One region of the Streptomyces sp. NPDC039462 genome, then DNA from elsewhere that is predicted to be linked to it. Evidence: predicted binding sites of a transcription regulator. Region 1 holds the regulator's gene; the other holds the start of a gene.

The links. Region 1 encodes HrcA, which represses chaperone genes, less so after heat shock. Its sites were predicted from a motif close to TTNGCACTCNGNNNNNCNGAGTGCNAA; they were not measured.
Region 2: groL (chaperonin GroEL) is a predicted target of HrcA. The motif match lies at 1,852-1,878, and genes of this name have one in related genera.

What each region holds. Positions count from the first base shown of each region.
Region 1 is NZ_JBVKAO010000007.1:135,510-140,537, forward strand. It holds gene hemW (radical SAM family heme chaperone HemW) at 1-616, shown strand, start outside; gene ACZ7LU_RS31500 (DUF3097 domain-containing protein) at 633-1,451, opposite strand; gene ACZ7LU_RS31505 (MBL fold metallo-hydrolase) at 1,487-2,221, opposite strand; gene hrcA (heat-inducible transcriptional repressor HrcA) at 2,377-3,393, shown strand; gene dnaJ (molecular chaperone DnaJ) at 3,394-4,533, shown strand; gene ACZ7LU_RS31520 (nitronate monooxygenase) at 4,828-5,028, shown strand, end outside.
Region 2 is NZ_JBVKAO010000011.1:1,809-6,836, forward strand. It holds gene ACZ7LU_RS38785 (esterase/lipase family protein) at 1-6, shown strand, start outside; gene groL (chaperonin GroEL) at 98-1,723, opposite strand; gene ACZ7LU_RS38795 (cold-shock protein) at 2,053-2,256, opposite strand; gene ACZ7LU_RS38800 (MoaD/ThiS family protein) at 2,676-2,951, opposite strand; gene thrC (threonine synthase) at 3,038-4,357, opposite strand; SAM riboswitch class I at 4,351-4,479, opposite strand; gene ACZ7LU_RS38810 (glucosyl-3-phosphoglycerate synthase) at 4,656-5,028, shown strand, end outside.

The DNA.
Region 1 (5,028 bases):
CGACTGGCGGGCCTCGCTCGACGCGGCGATCGGGGCCGGTCCCGACCACGTGAGCGCCTACGCGCTGATCGTGGAGGAGGGCACGCAGCTGGCTCGGCGGATCCGGCGCGGGGAGGTGCCGATGACCGACGACGACGTCCACGCGGACCGGTACCTCATCGCCGACGAGGTGCTGGGCGGCGCGGGCTTCGACTGGTACGAGGTGTCCAACTGGGCGACGTCCGAGGCCGGGCGGTGCCTGCACAACGAGCTGTACTGGCGCGGGGCCGACTGGTGGGGCGCCGGGCCGGGCGCGCACAGCCACGTGGGGGGCGTGCGGTGGTGGAACGTCAAGCATCCCGGGGCGTACGCGGGGGCGCTGGCGGGCGGGGGCTCGCCCGGGGCCGGGCGTGAGGTGCTCTCCGCCGAGGACCGGCGGGTGGAGCGGATCTTGCTGGAGCTGCGGCTGCGGGAGGGATGTCCGTTGTCGCTGCTGAGGGAGGCCGGGCTGGCCGCCTCCCGGCGGGCGCTGACGGACGGGCTGCTCGAGGCCGAGCCCTATGCCGCCGGGCGGGCCGTGCTGACGCTTCGGGGACGGTTGCTGGCCGACGCGGTGGTGCGGGACCTGGTCGACTAGCTCCCGCACCACCGCGTCACGGCAAGGTGACGAAGTCGATCAGTTCTTCCACCCGGCCCAGGAGCGGGGGCTCCAGGTCCTTGTAGGAGTGGACCGAGTTCAGGATGCGCTGCCAGGCCGCGCCGGTGTTCTCCGGCCAGCCCAGGGCTCTGCACACACCCGTCTTCCAGTCCTGGCCGCGTGGCACGCGGGGCCAGCCGGGGATGCCGACGGAGGCGGGTTTCACCGCTTCCCACACGTCGATGTAGGGGTGGCCGACCACCAGGGCGTGGGCGCTGGTGACCTCCGCAGCGATGCGGGACTCCTTGGAGCCGGGGACCAGGTGGTCGACGAGGATGCCGAGGCGGGCGTCGGGGCCGGGGGCGAACTCGGCGACGATCGCGGGCAGGTCGTCGATGCCTTCCAGGTACTCGACCACGACGCCCTCGATGCGGAGGTCGTCGCCCCAGACGCGTTCGACGAGCTCGGCGTCGTGACGGCCCTCCACGTAGATACGTCCCGCGCGGGCGACCCGGGCCCGCGCCCCGGGGACGGCCACCGAACCGGAGGCGGTGCGGGAGGGACGTACAGGAGCAGAAGCCCGCGTGGGCCGGACCAGGGTGACCGGGCGGCCGTCCAGGAGGAACCCGCGGGGCTCCATCGGGAACACGCGCTGCTTGCCGAAGCGGTCCTCCAGCGTCACCGTCGGGCCCTGCGCCGTCTTCTCGCAGCGGATCACCGCCCCGCAGAAACCGGTGCTCAGCTCCTCGACCACGAGGCCGGCGTCCGCCGCCACCTCCGGTACGGGCTTCGGCTTCTTCCAAGGGGGCGTGAGGTCGGCGGAGTACTGGCGCATTCCGGTGACGATAGGAAGAGCGGAAGGCGTTGCGGTCACGACACGCCGAAGCGGGCTGCCAGTGTGGCGCGTTGCGCGCGGACAAATGCCGCATTCACCGTGGCGCCGTGTCCGGGGACGTACAGCGCGTCCTCGCCGCCCAGGTCGAGGAGGCGGTCCAGCGCCGCAGGCCACCGCTTCGGCACCGCGTCCGGGCCCGCCTGCGGTTCGCCCGACTCCTCGACGAGGTCGCCGCAGAAGACGATCTCCGGTGCGCCGTCGCTGCCGGGGACGAGGACCGCGAGGTCGTGGCCCGAGTGGCCGGGGCCGATGTTCGCGAGCAGCACCTGGAGGCCGCCCAGGTCGAGCGTCCACTCCCCGCACACCAGGTGGTGCGGGTGGACCAGCAGGTCGGCCGCCTCCGCCGCCGCGTCCGCGTCCAGGCCGTGGCGTACCGCGTCCTCGCGCAGTTCCTCGTGGCCCTTGGTGAAGACCGTCTCGATGCCCACCGCCCCGTACACCTCCACGCCCGCGAAGGCGGCCGCGCCGAGGACGTGGTCGAAGTGCGGGTGGGTCAGCGCGAGATGGGTGACCCGGCGGCCCCCGCCGAGGATTTGCCGGGCCTGAGTCCGCAGGGCCGCGCCCTCCGCGAGGCTCGACCCGGCCTCGATCATGAGGGCCGCGTCGTCCCCGACGACCAGCCCCGCCGTACAGTCCCAGCGGGGCAGGCGGCGCCGCCCCACGCGCGGTGCGAGCCGCTCCCAGCCCGCCGCTTCCCATGCCGGCGTCACGTTCATACGGTGACGCTATCCGCACGCGCGGTGTTCGGCAGCCGCTGTCTTGCCGGGGCCGTACCCGACGGCCGTACACTGACCCTTTGAAAGGCTGGCACTCGCCCGCGGTGAGTGCCAGGCGGGGCTCACAGAGACAGCTGGAGGTGTGCGCGATGCTCAGTGAACGCAGGCTCGAAGTGCTGCGCGCCATCGTCCATGACTATGTGGGGACGGAGGAGCCCGTCGGCTCGAAGGCGCTCACCGAGCGGCACCGTCTGGGGGTCTCCCCGGCCACCGTCCGCAATGACATGGCGGCGCTGGAGGAGGAAGGGTTCATCGCCCAGCCCCACACCAGCGCGGGGCGCATCCCGACGGACAAGGGGTACCGCCTCTTCGTCGACAAGCTCGCCGGCGTCAAGCCGATGACCGCGCCCGAGCGTCGCGCCATCCAGAACTTCCTCGACGGCGCCGTGGATCTCGACGACGTCGTGGGGCGTACGGTGCGGCTGCTCGCGCAGCTGACCCGGCAGGTCGCCGTCGTGCAGTACCCGTCGCTCACCAGGTCGACGGTGCGGCATGTGGAACTTCTCTCGCTCGCTCCGGCCCGGCTGATGCTCGTACTGATCACCGACACGGGACGGGTCGAGCAGCGCATGATCGACTGCCCGGCGCCGTTCGGCGAGAGTGCGCTCGCGGACCTGCGGGCCAGGCTGAACAGCAGGGTCGCGGGGCGCCGGTTCGCGGATGTGCCACAGTTGGTGCAGGACCTGCCCGAGGCCTTCGAGACCGAGGACCGCGGCACGGTCGCGACGGTCCTCTCCACCCTCCTCGAAACGCTCGTGGAGGAGACCGAAGAACGGCTGATGATCGGCGGCACCGCCAATCTCACCCGCTTCGGACATGACTTTCCCCTCACCATCCGGCCCGTTCTCGAAGCCCTTGAGGAGCAGGTCGTGCTCCTCAAGTTGCTTGGTGAGGTGCAGGATTCGGGCATGGCCGTACGGATCGGTCACGAGAACGCCCATGAGGGGCTCAGCTCCACGTCCGTGGTCTCGGTCGGCTACGGTTCGGGAAGCGAGGCAGTCGCCAAACTCGGCGTGGTCGGACCGACCCGCATGGACTATCCGGGAACGATGGGAGCAGTACGCGCAGTGGCACGTTACGTCGGACAGATCCTGGCGGAGTCGTAAGTGGCCACGGACTACTACGCCGTACTCGGCGTGCGCCGCGACGCTTCCCAGGACGAGATCAAGAAGGCCTTCCGGAGGCTGGCGCGTGAGCTTCACCCGGATGTGAATCCGGATCCGAAGACTCAGGAGCGCTTCAAGGAGATCAACGCCGCGTACGAGGTGTTGTCGGACCCGCAGAAGAAGCAGGTCTACGACCTCGGCGGTGACCCCCTGTCCCAGTCGGGCGGCGGCGGAGGCGCGGGTGGCTTCGGCGCCGGCGGCTTCGGCAACTTCTCCGACATCATGGACGCGTTCTTCGGGACGGCGTCGCAGCGCGGCCCGCGCTCGCGCACGCGTCGCGGCCAGGACGCCATGATCCGTCTGGAGATCGACCTCGAAGAGGCCGCCTTCGGGACCACCAAGGACATTCAGGTCGACACGGCTGTCGTCTGTACGACCTGCAGCGGCGAGGGTGCCGCGCCGGGGACGTCCGCCCAGACCTGTGACATGTGCCGCGGCCGCGGCGAGGTGTCGCAGGTCACGCGGTCCTTCCTCGGGCAGGTCATGACGTCGCGGCCGTGCCCGCAGTGCCAGGGCTTCGGCACCGTCGTGCCGACGCCGTGTCCCGAGTGCGCGGGCGACGGGCGGATCCGCTCGCGCCGGACCCTGACGGTCAAGATCCCGGCCGGTGTCGACAACGGCACGCGGATCCAGCTCGCGGGCGAGGGCGAGGTCGGCCCCGGCGGCGGCCCCGCCGGTGACCTCTACGTCGAGATCCACGAGCTGCCGCACGCCGTCTTCCAGCGGCGCGGCGACGATCTGCACTGCACGGTGACGATCCCGATGACCGCGGCGTCGCTCGGCACGAAGGTGCCGCTGGAGACGCTGGACGGCCTGGAGGAGATCGACATCCGGCCCGGCACGCAGTCCGGCCAGTCGGTACCACTGCACGGGCGCGGCATCACGCACCTGCGCGGCGGCGGACGCGGCGACCTCATCGTGCACGTCGAGGTCCTCACGCCGACGAAGCTCGACCCCGAGCAGGAGCGGCTGCTGCGCGAGCTGGCGCAGCTGCGCGGGGAGGAGCGGCCCACGGGGCAGTTCCAGCCGGGGCAGCAGGGGTTGTTCTCCCGCCTCAAGGATGCGTTCAACGGGCGGTAGCGCCTTGAGCGGTTCTCCGGTGCCCCCGGGGCGGGATCTTCCCGTGCCGGGGGCTCTGTCGTTCGCCTGCGGGGCGGTGGGGGCTGGGCGCGCAGTTCCCCGCGCCCCTTGAAGGCCCGTTCCGGGCCCCTTCAAGGGCGCGGGGCGGTTGTCTTTAGGGGCGCGGGGAACTGCGCGAGCAACCCGGGACGGCCCGCAGTCGCCGACGGCGGTCGATGGGGCAGACGAGGCGGCGCACACCCGGCGCGGGGCACGCGATTCGGCGCGACCGAAGGACCGTGGCACGATGCGTGCATGTCCTCCGCACTGACCGCTCTCTGCCGCCATCCGATCGTGCAGGCCCCCATGGCGGGCGGCGCCTCCGGGCCGCAGCTGGCCGCGGCCGTCGCCGAGGCCGGCGGGCTCGGGTTCCTCGCCGCCGGGTACAAGACGGCCGACGGGATGTACCAGGAGATCAAACAGTTGCGGGGGCTGACCTCGCAACCCTTCGGCGTC
Region 2 (5,028 bases), on a different contig from region 1:
CCGTAGAGCGGGACGGGAAACGCCCGAGGGCGGCACCCCTTCGTGAGAAGGAGTGCCGCCCTCGGTACGTACGGGACAGTGATCAACCAGAGGTCGATCAGAAGTCCATGTCACCGCCCGGCATGCCGCCGCCGGCCGGGGCAGCGCCCGCCTTCTCCGGCTTGTCGGCGATGACGGCCTCGGTGGTGAGGAACAGCGCGGCGATGGAGGCGGCGTTCTGCAGGGCAGAGCGCGTCACCTTCGCCGGGTCGAGGATGCCCTCGGCGATCATGTCGACGTACTCACCGGTCGCGGCGTTCAGGCCGTGGCCGACGGTCAGGTTGCGCACCTTCTCGACGACGACACCGCCCTCGAGGCCGGCGTTGACCGCGATCTGCTTCAGCGGGGCCTCGAGGGCCAGCTTCACAGCGGCGGCACCGGTGGCCTCGTCGCCCTCAAGCTCCAGCTTCTCGAAGACCTGGGAGGCCTGCAGCAGGGCCACGCCACCACCGGCGACGATGCCCTCCTCGACGGCCGCCTTCGCGTTGCGAACGGCGTCCTCGATGCGGTGCTTGCGCTCCTTGAGCTCGACCTCGGTCGCGGCACCGGCCTTGATGACGGCCACGCCGCCCGCGAGCTTCGCCAGGCGCTCCTGGAGCTTCTCGCGGTCGTAGTCCGAGTCGCTGTTCTCGATCTCGGCGCGGATCTGGTTGACGCGGCCCTGGACCTGGTCGCTGTCACCGGCACCGTCGACGATGGTCGTCTCGTCCTTGGTGATGACGACCTTGCGGGCGCGGCCGAGCAGGTCGAGACCGGCGTTCTCCAGCTTGAGGCCGACCTCCTCGGAGATGACGGTGCCACCGGTGAGGATGGCGATGTCGCCGAGCATGGCCTTGCGGCGGTCACCGAAGCCCGGGGCCTTGACGGCGACGGACTTGAAGGTGCCACGGATCTTGTTGACGACCAGCGTGGACAGGGCCTCGCCCTCGACGTCCTCCGCGATGATCAGCAGCGGCTTGCCCGACTGCATGACCTTCTCCAGGAGCGGAAGGAGGTCCTTCACGTTGGAGATCTTGGAGTTGACGATCAGGATGTACGGGTCGTCGAGCGACGCCTCCATACGCTCCATGTCGGTGGCGAAGTACGCCGAGATGTAGCCCTTGTCGAAGCGCATACCCTCGGTGAGCTCCAGCTCCAGACCGAAGGTCTGGGACTCCTCGACGGTGATGACGCCTTCCTTGCCGACCTTGTCCATCGCCTCGGCGATGAGCTCGCCGATCTGGGTGTCGGCGGCGGAGATGGAGGCCGTCGAAGCGATCTGCTCCTTGGTCTCGACATCCTTCGCCTGCTCGAGCAGGGCGCCGGAGACGGCCTCGACGGCCTTCTCGATGCCGCGCTTGAGGGCCATCGGGTTGGCACCGGCGGCCACGTTGCGCAGACCCTCGCGCACCAGGGCCTGGGCCAGGACGGTCGCGGTCGTCGTGCCGTCACCGGCGACGTCGTCCGTCTTCTTCGCGACCTCCTTGACCAGCTCGGCGCCGATCTTCTCGTACGGGTCCTCGAGCTCGATCTCCTTGGCGATGGAAACACCATCGTTGGTGATCGTGGGGGCGCCCCACTTCTTCTCGAGGACGACGTTGCGACCCTTGGGGCCCAGGGTCACCTTGACGGCGTCGGCGAGCTGGTTCATGCCGCGCTCGAGGCCGCGCCGTGCCTCCTCGTCGAACGCGATGATCTTGGCCATGTGAAGTGGTCCTCCCGGACGGGGTGGAAACGCAAACGGACCGTGCTGGTGCCCGCGACGGACGGACTGCGTGCCGTGTGGTTCCTTGCCCCACGCGGCCTGCGGACCTCACCGACCCGATCCAAGTTCTGTCACTCTCACTCGGAGAGTGCTAAGCCCAATGATTAGCACTCGACCCCCACGAGTGCAAGGTGCTCCCGCCAGATCCGCCCGGCGCGCGGGAGCACGGACGCACCCCGGGGGCCCGCACCGGACGCACACGAGGGGCCCGTACCCCTGTGGGATACGGACCCCTCGCGATGCTTGCTTCGGTGGTCGATCGCGCCGAGCTAGACGGCGAGCTTGACCATGTCCGCCTGCGGACCCTTCTGGCCCTGCGAGATCTCGAACTCGACTCGCTGACCTTCTTCAAGGGTGCGGTAGCCGTCCATCTGGATCGCGCTGTAGTGGACGAAAACATCCGCACCACCGTCGACCGCGATGAAGCCGTACCCCTTCTCCGCGTTGAACCACTTGACGGTGCCCTGAGCCATGCCTAACTCCCCTATTACTGGCCCTTGCACAGGACCGCACTTCGCGGACCCGGGTCAGACCTCACCCCCCACTGATTGGGGGTGTGCGCCGGAACGCGTCGACCGCCGCTGAATGTATCTGTCCAACTGCCGTCTGCAACAGGTCAATCGGACGAGAATTCTGGGCGCGCCCGATCGGTAATATGCGGAGAATTCACCGGAATCCAGGGCAAGTCGGGCCGGGCAAAAGGCACATGAGGCTCAAATGGGCAGTGCGCTTTGGCTACTTCTTGTCGGCTCCGGGCCGACTTCGTATATGCACTCGGCACTGACGGCGAAGCACGCTTCCCAACTGTACCGCGCTCAACCAAGCAGAATTGCCCCCTCCGCTTCTCTCGCGGAGGGGGCAATTCGAATTACGCAGGGTGCTTGCGAAAAGGTCAGCCGCCGGCGACGGCGGGAATGATCGAGACGCCCGCGCCGTCCGGCGTGGCCGTCTCCAGGCCCTGCTCGAAGCGGACGTCGTCGTCGTTCACGTACACGTTGACGAAGCGGCGCAGCTTGCCCTGGTCGTCCAGGACGCGGGCGGCGATCCCGGTGTGGTTCTTCTCCAGGTCGGCGATGACCTCACCCAGATTCGCCCCCTCGGCGGCGACCTCGGCCTTGCCGCCGGTGTAGGTGCGCAGAATGGTGGGGATGCGAACGTTGACACTCATGGTTCACCTCAGGGGGATACGGGCCCCGTAAGGGGCGCGGGGAACTGCGCGACCAGCCACAACGGCCCCGCAGGGAAGCAACAACCTCAGCCGGCAAGCCCCGCGGAGCGAAACGCCTCAAGGCTCGGCTTGATCGTGGCGGTGGCCTGCGAAGTCTCGGCGACAGCGTCAAGCGTCTTCAGGCCGTCCCCGGTGTTCAGGACCACCGTGGTGAGGGCCGGGTCGAGAAGCCCCGCCTCGAAAAGCTTCTTCGTGACGCCCACCGTCACACCCCCCGCGGTCTCCGCGAAGATCCCTTCCGTGCGGGCGAGCAGCTTGATCGCCTCGACGACCTGCTCGTCGTTCACGTCCTCGACCGCCCCGCCCGTGCGGCGCGCGATGTCCAGGACGTACGGCCCGTCGGCGGGGTTGCCGATGGCCAGCGACTTGGCGATGGTGTTCGGCTTCTGGGGGCGTACGACGTCGTGCCCGGCCTTGAAGGCGGTCGACACCGGCGAGCAGCCCTCGGCCTGCGCGCCGAAGATCTTGTACGGCTTGTCGGCCACCAGGCCGAGGGCGATGAGCTCCTTCAGCCCCTTGTCGATCTTCGTGAGCTGCGAGCCGGAGGCGATGGGGATGACGAGCTGGTCGGGCAGCTCCCAGCCGAGCTGCTCGCAGATCTCGTACGCGAGGGTCTTGGAGCCCTCGCCGTAGTACGGCCGCAGGTTGACGTTGACGAAGCCCCAGCCCTCGCCCAGCGGGTCGCCGATGAGCTCGGAGCAGAAGCGGTTCACGTCGTCGTAGTTGCCCTCGATGCCGACGAGTTCACCGCCGTAGACCGCGGCCATGACGACCTTGCCCTGCTCCAGGTCGTGCGGGATGAACACGCAGGAGCGGAAGCCGGCGCGGGCCGCGGCGGCGCCGACGGCGCCCGCGAGGTTGCCGGTGGAGGAGCAGGAGAGCGTGGTGAAGCCGAAGGCGCGCGCCGCTTCGAGGGCCTGCGCGACGACGCGGTCCTTGAAGGAGTGCGTGGGGTTGCCGGAGTCGTCCTTGACGAACAACTTGCCCTGCTCGAAGCCGAGTTCACGGCCGAGGTTGTCGGCCTTGACGAGCTGGGTCCAGCCGGGGTTGAGGTTCGGCTTGTCGGCCACGTCGGCGGGGACGGGGAGCAGCGGGGCGTAGCGCCAGATGTTGGCGGGGCCTGCCTCGATCTGCTTGCGGAGGGCTTCCGGGTCGCCGAGCGGCAGGTCGTACGCGACTTCGAGGGGGCCGAAACACTCGACGCAGGCGAAGATCGGGCCGAGCGGGAACGTGGTGCCGCACTCACGGCAGGAAAGGCCGGAGGCGGGCCCGAGGTCGACGGAAGGGGTGGTGCTCTGGGTGGCGACGGTCTGCACAGCCATGGAGGCGAGGCCCTTTCTCCTCATCTTCCTCGCGACGCATCTCGCCGCGAGACGGAATTGGCACCTTCCCCACCGTGACCTCGCGGTCGGCGGGAGGGTTGCCGGGGCTTCAACGGGCCGTTTCCCTCTGCCCCTCTGGATGAGCGGTTTTCGATTATGGGTTTCAGTTGTCGATCTCAACGCGGCGGTGACCCCGACATGCGATGGTCACCGGCGTTGTTCAAGACTGTAACCGAAGCCCCGGACCCTTGAGATAGTCGTCCGAACCGCGAGATGGATCACATCGATCACCTCATCGATCACCTATGGGAGGACCGCGACCGTGCTGGAAGAGGTCGAGCGCTGGCTCAGCAGGCGTTCCTGGTCCGTCGCCGACCGGCCGCCGGCCCGGCTCGCCGAGGCCAAGCGCGCCGGCGGCGCCTCGGTGAGCGTCGTGCTGCCCGCGCTCGACGAGGAGGGGACGGTCGGCGAGATCGTCGCCGAGATACGCCGCGAGCTGATGGAGAAGGTCCCGCTGGTCGACGAGCTGGTGGTGATCGACTCCGGCTCCACGGACCGTACGGCCGAGGTCGCCGCGGCGGCGGGCGCGAAGGTCGTCCGCAGGGACGAGATCCTGCCGCGCGTCCCCGCGGTCCCGGGCAAGGGCGAGGTGCTGTGGCGCTCGCTGCTCGCGACGAGCAGTGACATCGTCGCGT